Regions from separate parts of the Streptomyces sp. NPDC058579 genome, predicted to be linked through region 3. Evidence: riboswitches for the same ligand, from Rfam matches in the RefSeq annotation. Region 3 holds a riboswitch; each other region holds the start of a gene.
What was found. A riboswitch is a leader RNA that binds a small molecule or an ion and turns the genes downstream of it on or off. The one in region 3 is predicted to bind thiamine pyrophosphate.

Region 1 (4,935 bases), on a different contig from region 3:
CGACGAGAGGGTCCTGAAGGGTCGTGTCCACGGCCCCGAGTTTACGAGCCGGTGAGGACACCCCGTTCCCCACCGGCCCGACCGCAGCACACCTGTGACGCGACGCACGGCACCTCGGGGTCGCCGAAGGGCTCCCGCGTGCTCAGAACGCCGGGCGTTCCGGGTCCAGGACCGCGCGGCCGTCCGTGGGGGAGGAGGCCTCGGCGAAGTGCCGGCGCGGGATCCGGCCCGCCCGGTGGGCCAGCCGGCCCGCCTCCACCGCGTGCCGCATCCCCTCCGCCATCAGCACCGGATCCTGCGCCCGGGTCACCGCGGAGGCGAGCATGACCGCCGAGCAGCCCAGCTCCATCGCCAGCGCGACGTCCGAGGCCGTGCCCGCCCCCGCGTCCAGGATCACCGGCACACCGGCGCGCTCGACGATCAGCTGGAAGTTGTGCGGGTTGCGGATCCCGAGCCCGGAGCCGATCGGCGAGCCCAGCGGCATGATCGCCGCGCACCCCACGTCCTCCAGCTTCCGCGCGAGGACCGGGTCGTCGTTGGTGTACGGAAGGACGATGAAGCCGTCGTCGACCAGCGTCTCGGCCGCGTCGAGGGTCTCGACCGGGTCAGGCAGCAGGGTCCGCTCGTCGGCGATGACCTCCAGCTTGATCCAGTCGGTGCCGAGCGCCTCCCGGGCCAGGCGCGCGGTCAGGATCGCCTCGCCCGCCGTGAAACAGCCCGCCGTGTTCGGCAGGACGCGGATCGAGAGCTTCTCCAGGACGGAGAGGACCGAGCCCCGCACGGTCGGGTCGAGCCGCCGCATGGCGACGGTGGTCAGCTCGGTGCCGCTGACGGCGAGGGAGCGTTCGAGGATCTCCAGGCTCGGGGCCCCGCCCGTGCCGAGGATCAGCCGGGAGGAGAACTCCGTACCGCCGAGGAGGAAGGTGTCGTCGGACATGGCGCTCAGCCTCCCTGTACGGCGGTGAGGACCTCGACCCGGTCGCCCTCGCCGAGGACGGTCGCGGACCACTGGCTGCGCGGCACGACGGTCTCGTTGACGGCCGCCGCCACGCCGGCGGGCGCGGCGGTGAGCGTGGTGACCAGGGAGTCGAGGGTCGTGGGCGCGGCGAGGACACGCGCCTCGCCGTTGACGGAGACGGTCGTGTTCGTGGCGGTCATGCGGGCTGCTCCTGTCGTACGGGGGAGAAGCGGCGGGGAGTGAAGGGGCGGGCCTCGTCAGGAAGCACGCCGGTGGTGAGGAACTCGGCCATGACGTCGCCGGTGACCGGGGTGAGCAGCACGCCGTTGCGGTAGTGCCCGGTGGCAAGGCGGAGGCCGTCGAGCGCGGTCGGGCCGAGCAGCGGTGCGTTGTCCGGCGAGCCGGGGCGCAGGCCCGCCAGGGTCTCGGTGAGCGGCAGCTCGGTGAGGCCGGGGACCAGCTCGTGGGCGTCGCGGAGCAGCTCGTACACCCCGCCCGCCGTGACGGTGGTGTCCCAGCCCAGCTCCTCGCTGGTCGCGCCGACGACCAGCTCGCCGTTCTCGCGCGGGACCAGGTAGACGTGGCTGCCGCGCACGACCGCCCGGACGGTCCGGGACAGGAACGGCGCGAACGCGGGCGGCACGGTGAGCCGCAGGACCTGTCCCTTGACGGGACGTACGGGCGGCAGGACCTCCTGCGGTACGCCCGCGAGCCGGCCGCTGAGGCTGCCCGCGGCCAGCACGACCTGGTCCGCCTCCAGGGCGGAGCCGTCGGTGAGCGTCACGCCCGTGGCCCGGTCCCGTACCACCGTAAGGCGTTCGGCGAGGCTCCGGTGGAAGACCACCCCGGCCCGCTCGCAGGCGGTGACGAGCGCGGCGGCGAGGCGGCGCGGATCGACCTGGTGGTCGCCGTCGACCCGCAGTCCGCCGCGCACGCCCGGCGCCAGCATCGGCTCCAGGCGGCGGCACTCGCGGCCGCTGAGCCACTCCGACTCCAGGCCGGAGCGGATCTGCAGGGCGTGCAGATCGCGCAGATGGGCCCGGTCGTCGGCGTCGAGCGCGACGGCGAGCGTGCCGCAGGCGCGGTAGCCGACGTCGTGCCCTGTGGCGTCCTGGAGTTCGGCGACGAACGCGGGGTAGCGGCGCGCGGAGGCGAGGTTGAGGGCGAGGAGGGTCTCCTCGCCGTAGTGGAGTTCGGTGACGGCGGCGAGCATCCCGGCCGCCACGCGGGCGGCCCCGCCGCCCGGTTCGGGGTCCACGACCGCCGTGGACAGCCCGCGCTGCGCGGACCGCCAGGCGGTGACCAGGCCGATGATCCCGCCCCCGATGACGAGAACGTCAGAGGTACTGCATGTGCTGCGTGTACTGCCTGTACTGCCCGTACTGCGTGTACGCGACATGGGCGTCCAGCCCCTCCCTTCGCCGGCATGACCCGGATCAGGTTCGTACGGTCGGAGGCCGGCCAGCCTCCCTCTCAGCCCGGTGCGTCCGGGCTCCCGCGAGTGCTCTACGTTGACGGTCAGCCTAACCCCAGCCCCCGACGCCCAGTAAGGGAGCCTCCACCGTGGCCCGTTCTCTCGACGGTCTGATCCTCGCCCCGGTCGCCGACCAGGCTCCCGGTCAGGTCGGGACGCGTACCCGGTTCACGTACCACGAGGAGGACGGCCGGATCTGGGCCGAGTACGCGGGCGGGGACGTGGTGCGGGGGTTTCTCGTCGGCACGCGCGCGGGGGATCGGCTCGACTTCCGGTACGTGCAGCTGAAGCAGGGCGGAACGACCTCTTCCGGGCATTGCGCCTCGCTCGTGGTGGAGCTGCCGGACGGACGCGTTCGACTGGAGGAGAGCTGGGCATGGGAGTCCCAGGAGGGCTCCGGCACCAGCGTCGTGGAGCAGCCGCCTTCCTGACGATGTGTCAGATAGTTAAGGTGAACGGGTGAGCGAGCAGATGCAGGCAGAGCAGCGGGTCGTCGTCGTGGGCGCCGGTATGGCGGGGGTGCAGACCGCCGTCGCCCTGCGCGAACAGGGCTTCACCGGAACGGTCACCCTCATCGGGGCCGAGCCCCACCAGCCCTACGACCGGCCGCCCCTGTCCAAGGCGGTCCTCCTCGGCAAGGCCGAGGACTCCGCCTTCGACGTCGACTTCGAGGCGCTCTCCATCGACCTGCGCCTCGGCCTCGACGTGACCGGGCTGCGCGCCGACGACCACGAGATCGAGACCGAGGCCGGACCCGTCCCGTACGACGTCCTGGTCCTCGCCACCGGCGCCGAACCGATCACCCTGCCCGGCACCGAGGGCGTCCCCGGGGTCCACCTGCTGCGCACCCTCGACGACGCCGCCCGCCTCAGGCCCGTCCTGGAGCGCCGCCACGACATCGTGGTCGTCGGCGCCGGCTGGATCGGCGCCGAGTTCGCCACCGCCGCGCGCGAGGCGGGGTGCGCGGTCACCGTCGTCGAGGCCGCCGACCGCCCGCTCGCCGGCGCGCTGCCCGCCGAGGTCGCCGCCCCGATGGCGCGCTGGTACGAGGAGAGCGGCGCCGAGCTCCTCACCCACGCGCGCGTGGAGTCCGTCGAACCCGGCACGGTCGTCCTGACCGACGGCCGGCGGCTGCCCGCCGACGCGGTCGTCGTCGGCATCGGCGCCCGGCCTGCCACCCGGTGGCTCACCGGCTCCGGCATCGCCCTGGGCGCGGACGGCTCCGTCACCGCCGACGACCGGCTGCGCACCTCTCTGCCCGACGTGTACGCCGTCGGCGACTGCGCCTCCTTCCCCTCCGCCCGCTACGGCGCCCGGCTCCTCGTCCACCACTGGGACAACGCGCTCCAGGGCCCCCGGACCGTCGCCGCCGACATCATCGGCGAGACCCCCACGGTCTACGACCCGGTGCCGTACTTCTGGTCCGAGCAGTTCGGCCGGTTCGTGCAGTACGCCGGCCACCACGCCGGAGCCGCCGAACTGGTCCGCCGCGGCGACCCGGCCGACCCCTCCTGGTCCGTCCTCTGGCTCAACGACGGCGCCCTCGTCGCCGTGCTCGCCGTCGGCCGCCCCCGCGACCTGGCCCAGGGCCGCAAGCTGATCGAGTCCGGCGCGAGGCTCGACCCGACCCGCGCCACCGACCCTTCCGTCCCCCTGAAGGCCGCAGTCGAGTAGGGCCCGACTACCGACTGTCAGTCCGGGATGGCAGGCTTGGTCCCGTGACCGAGATTGACGCAAAGACCGATGCTCTCGTCCCCGCCTGGCTCTACCTCCCCGACATCGCGGAAATGCTCGATGTCGAGGTGACGCGCGTGCGGCAGCTGGTCAAGGAGGGCCAGCTCATCGCCGTACGACGCGGCGAGAACAAGGCGCTTCAGGTGCCCGCCGCCTTCATCGACGGCGACAAGGTGGTCAAGGGCCTCTCCGGGACCCTGACCCTCCTGAAGGACGACGGCTTCAGCGACGAAGAAATGCTGGAGTGGCTCTTCACTCCCGACCCCTCCCTGCCGGGCACGCCCGCGCAGGCCCTCAGCGAGAATCGCGGTACGGAGGTGAAGCGCCGGGCCCAGGCGCTCGCCGTCTGACGCACACGCTCTGAAGACACCACACGAGGCCCTGGGGGCCGGCTTCGCCCGGCCCCCTCGGACCGCCGCACCCAACGGGGGGAAGCACCCATGTCCACGCCTCGCGCGCAGCTCGCCGACGCCCGGCTCTACCTCTGCACGGACGCCCGCAGGCGCCAGGGAGACCTCCCGGCCTTCCTCGACGCCGTGCTCTCCTCCGGCGTGGACATCGTGCAGCTCCGCGACAAGGGCATGGAGGCCGGCGAGGAGCTGGAGCACCTCGCCGTCTTCGCCGAGGCCTGCCGCCGGCACGGCAAGCTGCTCGCGGTGAACGACCGGGCCGACGTCGCCCACGCCATCGGCTCCGACGTGCTGCACCTCGGCCAGAACGACCTGCCCGTCCCCGCCGCCCGGAAGATCCTCGGCGAGGACGTCCTGAT
Region 2 (4,935 bases), on a different contig from region 3:
TGCCGGGACAACAATCTCCCCATCCTCGTCTTCGAACTGCTCGCCGAGGGCAATATCGCGCGCGCGGTGAAGGGTGAGAAGATCGGCACTCTCGTGAGCGACCAGGGCACCCGGGCCTGAGCCTCGGCTCGAACCGGGTACCTCCCCGCGAGGGGATGGACAGAGCCCTGCCGGTCGCAAACCGTGCAGGACAAGACGCGACGACACGCAGGAGCAAGTGGTGATCGAAGAGACCCTCCTCGAGGCCGAGGAGAAGATGGAGAAGGCCGTCGTGGTCGCCAAGGAGGACTTCGCCGCGATCCGCACCGGGCGTGCGCACCCGGCGATGTTCAACAAGATCGTGGCCGACTACTACGGTGCGATCACGCCGATCAATCAGCTGGCGTCGTTCTCGGTTCCCGAGCCGCGCATGGCTGTCGTGACCCCGTTCGACAAGAGCGCGCTGCGCAACATCGAGCAGGCGATCCGCGACTCCGACCTCGGCGTCAACCCGAGCAACGACGGCAACATCATCCGTGTGGTGTTCCCCGAGCTGACGGAGGAGCGCCGCCGCGAGTACATCAAGGTGGCCAAGGGCAAGGCCGAGGACTCCAAGATCTCCATCCGCGCCGTCCGCCGCAAGGCCAAGGAGACCATCGACAAGCTGGTCAAGGACGGCGAGGTCGGCGAGGACGAGGGCCGGCGCGCGGAGAAGGAGCTCGACGACACCACGGCGAAGTACGTTTCGCAGGTGGACGAGCTGCTGAAGCACAAGGAAGCCGAGCTGCTCGAGGTCTGATGAACGACTCTTCCTGGGGGGCCCCGGCCGGTTCCGGCTACTGGGGGCCCGACCAGGGGCCTGCCCCGGCGGGTCCCGCATACGATGGGCTGCGGGCGGCGCAGACTCGGCCCATGCCCATCGTGCCCGACGTCCCCGCCGGCGATCACCAGGACGACCACGACCGGGGGGCCGCTCAGCCGAGTGGTCCCCTGTTCCGTGACGAGACGCCGAACGAGCACCCGCAGGAGCCCATGTCCAGCCCGAATCGGCCCGCTTCCCCGCAGAAGAAGAGCGCGGGGCGCGACCTGGGCGCGGCCATAGGAGTCGGGGTCGGGCTCGGCGCCGTCATCGTCGCGTCCCTTTTCATCTGGAAGGCCGCGTTCGTCGGCGTCATAGCGGTCGCCGTCGTCGTCGGTCTGTGGGAGCTCACCTCCCGACTCCAGGAGCGCAAGGGCATCAAGGCTCCGCTCGTCCCGCTGGCGGTCGGTGGCGCGGCGATGGTCGTGGCCGGCTATGTCCGCGGGGCGGAGGGGGCCTGGGTCGCCATGGCCCTGACCGCCCTCGCGGTCCTCGTGTGGCGCATGACGGAGCCGCCCGAGGGCTATCTGAAGGACGTCACGGCGGGCGTCTTCGCCGCGTTCTACGTGCCGTTCCTGGCGACGTTCGTGGCGCTGATGCTCACGGCCGACGACGGTGCGGAGCGGGTCCTCACGTTCCTGCTGCTCACGGTCGTCAGCGACACCGGCGCGTACGCGATCGGCTGGCGCTTCGGCAAGCACAAGCTGGCACCGCGGATCAGCCCCGGCAAGACCCGCGAGGGCCTGCTCGGGGCGGTGACGTTCGCGATGGCGGCGGGCGCGCTGTGCATGGAGTTCCTGATCGACGACGGCTCGTGGTGGCAGGGCCTGGTGCTCGGCCTCGCGGTGGCGGCGAGCGCGACGCTCGGCGACCTCGGCGAGTCGATGATCAAGCGCGACCTCGGCATCAAGGACATGGGCACGCTGCTGCCGGGCCATGGCGGCATCATGGACCGGCTGGACTCCTTGCTGCCTACGGCTCCGGTGGTCTGGCTGCTGCTCGTCGTCTTCGTCGGCACCACCTGACCTGCGAATCTGTGGGTGAAGGGCCCGTTGTCCACAGACTGCGGGCCCTTCCCCGTTCCTCTGCGACACTGGTAGGACCATGCCGAAGCCCGGAGAACTCACTTTCGTCGCGCCCCGCGGAGCCAAGAAGCCGCCGCGGCACCTCGCCGACCTCACGCCCGCCGAGCGCAAGGAAGCCGTCGCCGCGATCGGCGAGAAGCCGTTCCGCGCCAAGCAGCTGTCCACGCACTACTTCGCGCGGTACGCCCACGACCCCGCCGAGTGGACCGACATCCCCGCCGGCTCCCGCGAGAAGCTGCAGGGGGAGCTGCTGCCCGACCTGATGTCGGTGGTCCGGCACATCTCGTGCGACGACGACACCACCCGTAAGACCCTGTGGAAGCTGCACGACGGCACGCTCGTCGAGTCCGTGCTCATGCGGTACCCGGACCGGGTCACCATGTGCATCTCCTCGCAGGCCGGCTGCGGGATGAACTGTCCGTTCTGCGCCACCGGTCAGGCCGGGCTCGACCGGAACCTGTCGACCGCAGAGATCGTGCACCAGATCGTCGACGGGATGCGCGCCCTGCGTGACGGTGAAGTGCCCGGTGGGCCCGCGCGGCTCAGCAACATCGTGTTCATGGGCATGGGCGAGCCGCTCGCCAACTACAAGCGGGTCGTCGGTGCCGTCCGGCGGCTGACCGACCCCGAGCCGGACGGGCTCGGGCTTTCGCAGCGCGGGATCACCGTCTCCACCGTGGGCCTCGTGCCCGCGATGCTGCGCTTCGCCGACGAGGGCTTCAAGTGCCGGCTGGCCGTATCGCTGCACGCCCCCGACGACGAGCTGCGCGACACCCTCGTGCCCGTCAACACCCGCTGGAAGGTCCGCGAGGTCCTCGACGCCGCGTGGGAGTACGCCGAGAAGTCCGGCCGCCGGATCTCCATCGAGTACGCCCTGATCCGCGACATCAACGACCAGGCCTGGCGGGGCGACCTGCTCGGGCGGCTGCTCAAGGGCAAGCGGGTACATGTCAATCTCATTCCGCTGAACCCGACGCCCGGGTCTAAGTGGACCGCGTCCCGGCCCGAGGACGAGAAGGCCTTCGTCGAGGCCATCGCCGCCCACGGCGTTCCCGTCACCGTCCGTGACACCCGCGGGCAGGAGATCGACGGTGCCTGTGGACAGCTGGCGGCCTCGGAGCGCTGACCTTGTAGTCTGTGCTCGAACACATCTCCATATTCCGACAGGGGAGCGCCACAGCGCTGAGAGTGCGGTCATCGGACCGCAGACCCTCTGAACCTCGCCCAGGTCATTCTGGGTAGGAAGTTCGGTCGCAACTCAAGCTGTTGCGCCCTGCCCATCTCCCGGTGGGCAGGGCCGCGTCTCTTCCTGGTCACACCCAGGAGGAATTTCAGTGAGCACCAAGAAGATGGTCGCCACGGCGATCGCCGCAGCGCTGGGCGTCACCACGCTCGCCGCGTGCGGCACCGAGGACATCAGGGACGCGGCGGGCAAGAGCGGTGAGCCCAGGCCGAAGACCGTGACCCTCGTGAGTCACGACTCCTTCAACGCCTCCAAGGAGGTCCTGGCGGAGTTCACCAAGCAGACCGGCTTCACCGTCAAGGTCCTCAAGAGCGGTGACGCGGGCGTCGCCGTCAACAAGGAGATCCTGACCAAGGGCTCCCCGCAGGGAGACGTCTTCTTCGGCGTCGACAACACCCTGCTCTCCCGCGCGCTCGACAACGGGATCTTCGTCCCGTACGAGGCGAAGGGTCTCGACCTGGTGCTGCCCGAGACGAAGCTCGACAAGGAGCACCGGGTCACCCCGGTCGACACGGGCGACATCTGCGTCAACTACGACAAGAAGTACTTCGCCGACAAGAAGCTCGCGCCCCCGCAGACCTTCGACGACCTGGCCAAGCCGGAGTACAAGAACCTGCTCGTGGTCGAGAACCCCGAGAAGTCCTCCCCGGGCCTCGGCTTCCTGCTCGGCACCGCCGCGCGGTACGGCGACGACGGCTGGCAGGACTACTGGACGAAGCTCAAGGCCAACGGCGTGAAGACCGTCGACAGCTGGGAGCTCGCCTACAACCAGGAGTTCTCCGGCTCTGCCGGCGGCAAGCAGGCCAAGGGAGACCGCCCGCTGGTCGTCTCGTACGCCTCCAGCCCGCCGGTCGAGGTCCTCTACTCCGAGCCGCAGCCGAAGGACGCCCCGACCGGGGTCTCCACCGGCACCTGCTTCCGGCAGGTCGAGTTCGCCGGTCTGCTGAACGGGGCGAAGAACCCCGAGGGCGGCAAGGCGCTGATCGACTTCCTGATCTCCAAGAAGTTCCAGGACGACATGCCGCTGCAGATGTTCGTCAACCCGGTGACCGAGGGCGCGCAGCTGCCCGAGCTGTTCACCAAGCACGGTGTGGTGATCGACAAGCCGCAGACCATGGCGCCGGAGAAGATCGCCGAGAAGCGTGACCAGTGGATCCAGTCGTGGTCCTCGACCGTTCTGAAGTAGTTCCCGACCGCCGGGGAAGCGCGGCGCGGCTCGGCCTGATGGTCGTGCCCGTCGCGTTCTTCGCGCTCTTCTTCGCGTGGCCCGTCGCCTCGATCGTCGAGCGCGGGCTGCGGGTCGACGGGGCGTGGGAGTTCGGCCGGTTCGGCGAGACGCTGACCCGGCCGGAGATCCTCGACGTCCTCTGGTTCACCCTCTGGCAGGCGCTCGCCTCCACCGCGCTGACCCTGCTGATCGCGCTGCCCGGCGCGTACGTCTTCGCGCGCTTCGAGTTCCCCGGCAAGGGACTGCTGCGCGCCGTCGTCACCGTGCCCTTCGTGATGCCGACCGTCATGGTCGGCACGGCGTTCCTCGCGCTCGTCGGCCGCGGCGGGCTCCTCGACGAGCTGTGGGGCGTCCGCCTGGACACCACCGTCTGGGCCATCCTCCTCGCGCACGTCTTCTTCAACTACGCCGTCGTCGTCCGGACCGTCGGCGGCCTGTGGGCGCAGCTCGACCCCCGCCAGGAGGAGGCCGCCCGCGTGCTCGGCGCCTCCCGGTTCCGTGCGTGGCGGACGGTGACGCTCCCCGCGCTCGCCCCCGCCGT
Region 3 (4,935 bases):
ATCTGCTCATGCACTCCGACACCACCGCCTACCTGGACTACGGCAGCACCATCGAGGACGTCAACGAGACCGTCCACGAGACCATCAACCGGAACGACGCGGACGAGGTCTGGGACCTGTTCCGCAAGTTCACCAAGCGCTTCGCCTTCCGTGACGACGGCGGCCCCGAGGCCGTCCAGGAGCTCCTCTCCACCTACGGTGGCAGCCGCGTCGTGCACGGTCACAGCCCCATCCCGTACCTCCTGGGCCAGGTCGGCACCGAGGACGGCGAGGGCGGCTCGGGCCCAGGCGTCGACGGTCCGCACGTGTACGCGGACGGGCTGGCGATCGCCATGGACGGCGGTGTGACCATGGCCGGAAAGCTGCTGGTCGTCCAACTCCCCCTGCATGGCTGACGCATAACGCTGCGCATCCGGGGAAGTCGATTTCAGGAAACCCCCTGTCACCCTGTGCCATAACCGCAATACCATCGGATCATCCGTAGCAGGCTCTCCTCCGTTTCCGCCCAACCGACCGTAAATCCCACGGTCAACGCGGCCCTACGGAGCATCGGGGGATGCACATGAACGTGGCTCCGCACCTGCTGACCGAGGACCGTGCCGAGTACGAGCGCATCCTCGACGACGCACTGCGCAACGCGTACGACCATCCAGATCTCGCCGAGATCGGGAAACGGCTCACGGCCGGCCAACTGCGCACGATGGCGCTGAGCGCGACGGCCCTGATCACCGCCGCGGCGGCGATCGAGTACGACCACTTCGTGAAAGTCCGCGAAGAGGTCCGGTCACCGAGCGGTACGAGCGTGATGGACGCCGTCCTGACGGCGGACGGCGACGGGGCGAGCGGCGGCCCGGGAGCGGGCATCGTCGCGATCGTCACCGTCCTCGCGCCGGTCCTCGCCGGACCTGCCGCGCTGATATTCCTGCTGGTCGGCGCCGTGCTGAAGGTGCTCGCACCCACGCTCACCGTCGCCGACACCCTGCTGACGGCCGGCTGGTTCTTCGGGGCCGTCGCCGCCGCCGGCCTGTTCTGCGCCGCCGTCGGGCTGCTGGTCACGGCGCTGCGCAACCGCTCCACGGAAGTGGCCGCGAGCGACCCACCCGGTACGGAAGCGGACGACGAGCTGTCCCGGGCCAGGGAGGCCTGGCGCCGCGCCCTGCTGGAACGGGGCATTCTGCCGTTCCTGCGCGAGGCCCTGGCCGCCCCCGGACCACCCGACCCACCGTCCGTGCCGCCGCCGCGCACCGACCGCATACCGAAGATCGGCTACAGCGGACCGGACTTCTCCAGCCCGAACGAAGGCGCGTCCGGAACGCGCCCCACCTTCACGAGCCCCAACTTCACCGGGCCCGACTTCACGAGCCCGGACTTCACCGGCCCCGACTACACCGGCCCGGAGATCGGCCCTTCGGAACGCCGACCGGACTGAGCCGGAGCAGGGGAACGGCCACCGGGTTCACACGGACGAAGTCCCGGATCGGGGCGAAGGGGCCCGCGATCCCCCCGTGGGTCGCGGGCCCTTGCGGCTACTGCTCCGCCAGCGGCAGGTAGACGCGGTTGCCGGCCGCCGCGAACTCCTTGGACTTCTCCGCCATCCCGGCCGAGATCTCGTCCGCCTTGAGGTCGCCGCCGTGCTCCCGGCGGATGTCCTGCGAGATCTTCATCGAGCAGAACTTCGGACCGCACATCGAGCAGAAGTGCGCGGTCTTCGCGGGCTCGGCCGGCAGCGTCTCGTCGTGGAACTCACGGGCCGTGTCCGGGTCGAGCGCCAGGTTGAACTGGTCCTCCCAGCGGAACTCGAACCGCGCGTCCGACAGCGCGTCGTCCCACTCCTGCGCCCCCGGGTGCCCCTTGGCCAGGTCCGCGGCGTGCGCCGCGATCTTGTACGTGATGACGCCCGTCTTCACGTCGTCGCGGTTCGGCAGGCCCAGGTGCTCCTTGGGCGTGACGTAGCAGAGCATCGCCGTGCCCCACCAGGCGATCATCGCGGCGCCGATGCCCGAGGTGATGTGGTCGTACGCGGGCGCGACGTCCGTGGTCAGCGGGCCGAGCGTGTAGAACGGCGCCTCCTCGCAGATCTCCTGCTGGAGGTCGATGTTCTCCTTGATCTTGTGCATCGGGACGTGCCCGGGGCCCTCGATCATGGTCTGCACGTTGTGCCGCTTGGCGATCGTGTTCAGCTCGCCGAGCGTGCGCAGCTCGGCGAACTGCGCCTCGTCGTTGGCGTCCGCGATCGAACCCGGGCGCAGGCCGTCGCCGAGCGAGTACGTGACGTCGTACGTCGCGAGGATCTCGCAGAGCTCCTCGAAGTTCGTGTAGAGGAAGTTCTCCTTGTGGTGCGCGAGGCACCAGGCGGCCATGATCGAGCCGCCGCGCGAGACGATACCGGTCTTGCGACGGGCGGTCAGCGGGACGTACGGCAGCAGCACGCCGGCGTGGACCGTCATGTAGTCGACGCCCTGCTCGGCCTGCTCGATGACGGTGTCCTTGTAGATCTCCCAGGTCAGCTCCTCGGCCTTCCCGTCGACCTTCTCCAGGGCCTGGTAGAGCGGCACGGTGCCGATCGGCACGGGAGAGTTGCGCAGCACCCACTCGCGCGTGGTGTGGATGTTGCGGCCGGTGGACAGGTCCATGACCGTGTCGGCGCCCCACTTGGTCGCCCAGGTCATCTTGTCCACCTCCTCCTCGATGGAGGAGGTGACAGCGGAGTTGCCGATGTTGGCGTTGACCTTCACCAGGAACCGCTTGCCGATGATCATCGGCTCGATCTCCGGGTGGTTGACGTTGGCCGGGAGTACGGCACGCCCCGCCGCGATCTCCTCCCGTACAACCTCGGGAGAGACGTTCTCGCGGATCGCGACGTACTCCATCTCCGGGGTGATCTCGCCCCGGCGGGCGTACGCGAGTTGAGTCACGGCCTCGCCGCCGCGACCCCGGCGGGGCAGGCGCGGGCGGCCGGGGAAGACGGCGTCGAGGTTCTTCAGCCCACCGCCGCGCGGCGAGGTGTGCTTGATGCCGTCGTCCTCGGGACGGACCGGGCGGCCCGCGTACTCCTCGGTGTCACCCCGCGCGATGATCCAGTTCTCGCGCAGCGGCGGCAGGCCCCGCCGTACGTCGGTGTCGATGGTGGGGTCGGTGTACGGACCGGACGTGTCGTACAGCGTCACGTCCTTGCCGTTGGTGAGGTGCACCTGCCGGACGGGCACCCGGAGGTCGGGGCGCGAGCCCTCGACGTACCCCTTGTGCCAGCCCGGCTTGCGCTCGTCCTGGCCGGCGTTCTCGCTGGTGGCAGGCGTGCGTGCATCCTGAATGGTCATGAGACCGATCTCCCTACGCCGGCATTACCCGGTAACAGGTTCGGCGGTCGGCGCAGCCTCCTCCCGTACGTACGTCCAGTACGCGCGTACGGTGATCAGCGCCCTCTCAGCCCGGTGCTCCGAGCTCCCGCGTGTGCAAAGGTGTCACCACGCTAGCGTCAATCCGGCCGTGCTGAACAGTGGGCCCCCGCCGTTCTTGCGATGATCGGTCGGTGACTTCCTCGCAGCAGACCCCAGAACCCGACGGTCATGACGGCCGTGGCGCCCCTGGCGACGCGGGCCACGGGCACGGCCACTCGCACAGCCATGGGCCGGCCGCACCCGTCTCCCGGCATCTGCGCAGGGTCATCGCCGCTGTCCTGATCCCGTTCGCCACGGCGGTGGTGGTCGGGCTCGTGGTGCTGTGGCCGGGCGGCGCACCGGAACACGAGCGCACCGGTGTCGGCTTCGACCGGCAGACGTACCAGGGCAAGGTCGTCTCGGTGGAGCAGGTCGACTGCAGCGACGTGAACGCCGCTCAGGTCCCGCCGACCGGCGACACCTCGACCCCCGAGGGGCGCGAGGCGGTCAACGCCCAGCAGGGACAGTGCGAGAAGGCGACGATCGAGGTCACGAGCGGTCCGGACAAGGGCCGTACGTTCATCGAGATCGTGCAGCCGGACGCGCCGCGCCAACTGGACGACGGGCAGGGCGTGGTGGTGGCGTACGCGCCGGACGCGCCGCGCGACCTGCAGTACTCGGTGACGGACGTGAACCGCAAGGTCCCGCTGGCGGTGCTCGGCCTGATCTTCGCCGTGGCGGTCGTGCTGGTCGGCCGGATGCGCGGGGTGATGGCCCTGATCGCGCTCGCCATCAGCTTCATGATCCTGACCTTCTTCATCCTGCCGGCGATCCTTCAGGGCTCGAATCCGCTGGTGGTGGCGGTGGTCGGATCGAGCGCGATCATGCTGATCGCGCTCTACATGTGCCACGGCCTGTCCGCCCGCACCTCGGTCGCGGTGCTCGGGACCCTGATCTCGCTGCTGTTGATCGGACTGCTCGGCTCGTTCTTCATCAGCTGGGCCTCGCTGAGCGGCAACACGGACGACAACACCGGCCTGATCCACGGCCTCTACCCGGACATCGACATGTCCGGTCTGCTGCTCGCGGGCATCATCATCGGTTCGCTCGGTGTCCTCGACGATGTGACGGTGACGCAGACCTCGGCGGTGTGGGAGCTGCACCAGGCCGATCCCCGTCTCGGCCCGCGCGGTCTCTACCGGGCGGGCATCAGGATCGGCCGCGACCACATCGCGTCCGTGGTGAACACGCTGGTCCTCGCGTACGCCGGCGCGGCCCTGCCCCTGCTGCTGCTCTTCTCCATCGCGCAGAGCAGCGTGGGGACAGTGGCCAACAGCGAACTCGTCGCGGAGGAGATCGTCCGCACGCTGGTCGGTTCGATCGGTCTTGTCGCCTCCGTTCCGGTCACGACCGTTCTCGCCGCGCTCGTGGTCTCGGCGGACCGGCCGGGTGGGGCGGGCGTGGCGGGCCGGACGGGCGGCGCCGGCTCGCCGGGCTCGCTGGAGAAGCGTTCATCCAAGCCCCCCAGGGGCGGGCGGCGCCGCCGCGCGAAGTGACC

Region 1: linked by a shared signal. The riboswitch ahead of thiO (glycine oxidase ThiO) and the one ahead of thiC (phosphomethylpyrimidine synthase ThiC) in region 3 are both predicted to bind thiamine pyrophosphate.
Region 2: linked by a shared signal. The riboswitch ahead of ACFWRO_RS32055 (thiamine ABC transporter substrate binding subunit) and the one ahead of thiC (phosphomethylpyrimidine synthase ThiC) in region 3 are both predicted to bind thiamine pyrophosphate.

What each region holds. Positions count from the first base shown of each region.
Region 1 is NZ_JBHXPI010000032.1:18,166-23,100, reverse strand. It holds gene pknB (Stk1 family PASTA domain-containing Ser/Thr kinase) at 1-31, opposite strand, end outside; gene ACFWRO_RS27515 (thiazole synthase) at 143-937, opposite strand; gene thiS (sulfur carrier protein ThiS) at 943-1,158, opposite strand; gene thiO (glycine oxidase ThiO) at 1,155-2,357, opposite strand; TPP riboswitch at 2,355-2,467, opposite strand; gene ACFWRO_RS27500 (hypothetical protein) at 2,522-2,863, shown strand; gene ACFWRO_RS27495 (NAD(P)/FAD-dependent oxidoreductase) at 2,904-4,106, shown strand; gene ACFWRO_RS27490 (Rv2175c family DNA-binding protein) at 4,151-4,516, shown strand; gene thiE (thiamine phosphate synthase) at 4,607-4,935, shown strand, end outside.
Region 2 is NZ_JBHXPI010000046.1:23,817-28,751, forward strand. It holds gene pyrH (UMP kinase) at 1-120, shown strand, start outside; gene frr (ribosome recycling factor) at 221-778, shown strand; gene ACFWRO_RS32045 (phosphatidate cytidylyltransferase) at 778-1,863, shown strand; gene rlmN (23S rRNA (adenine(2503)-C(2))-methyltransferase RlmN) at 1,943-3,049, shown strand; TPP riboswitch at 3,079-3,186, shown strand; gene ACFWRO_RS32055 (thiamine ABC transporter substrate binding subunit) at 3,273-4,352, shown strand; gene ACFWRO_RS32060 (ABC transporter permease) at 4,391-4,935, shown strand, end outside.
Region 3 is NZ_JBHXPI010000001.1:451,437-456,371, reverse strand. It holds gene ACFWRO_RS02165 (metallophosphoesterase) at 1-395, shown strand, start outside; gene ACFWRO_RS02160 (hypothetical protein) at 557-1,429, shown strand; gene thiC (phosphomethylpyrimidine synthase ThiC) at 1,527-3,317, opposite strand; TPP riboswitch at 3,311-3,458, opposite strand; gene ACFWRO_RS02150 (YibE/F family protein) at 3,530-4,933, shown strand.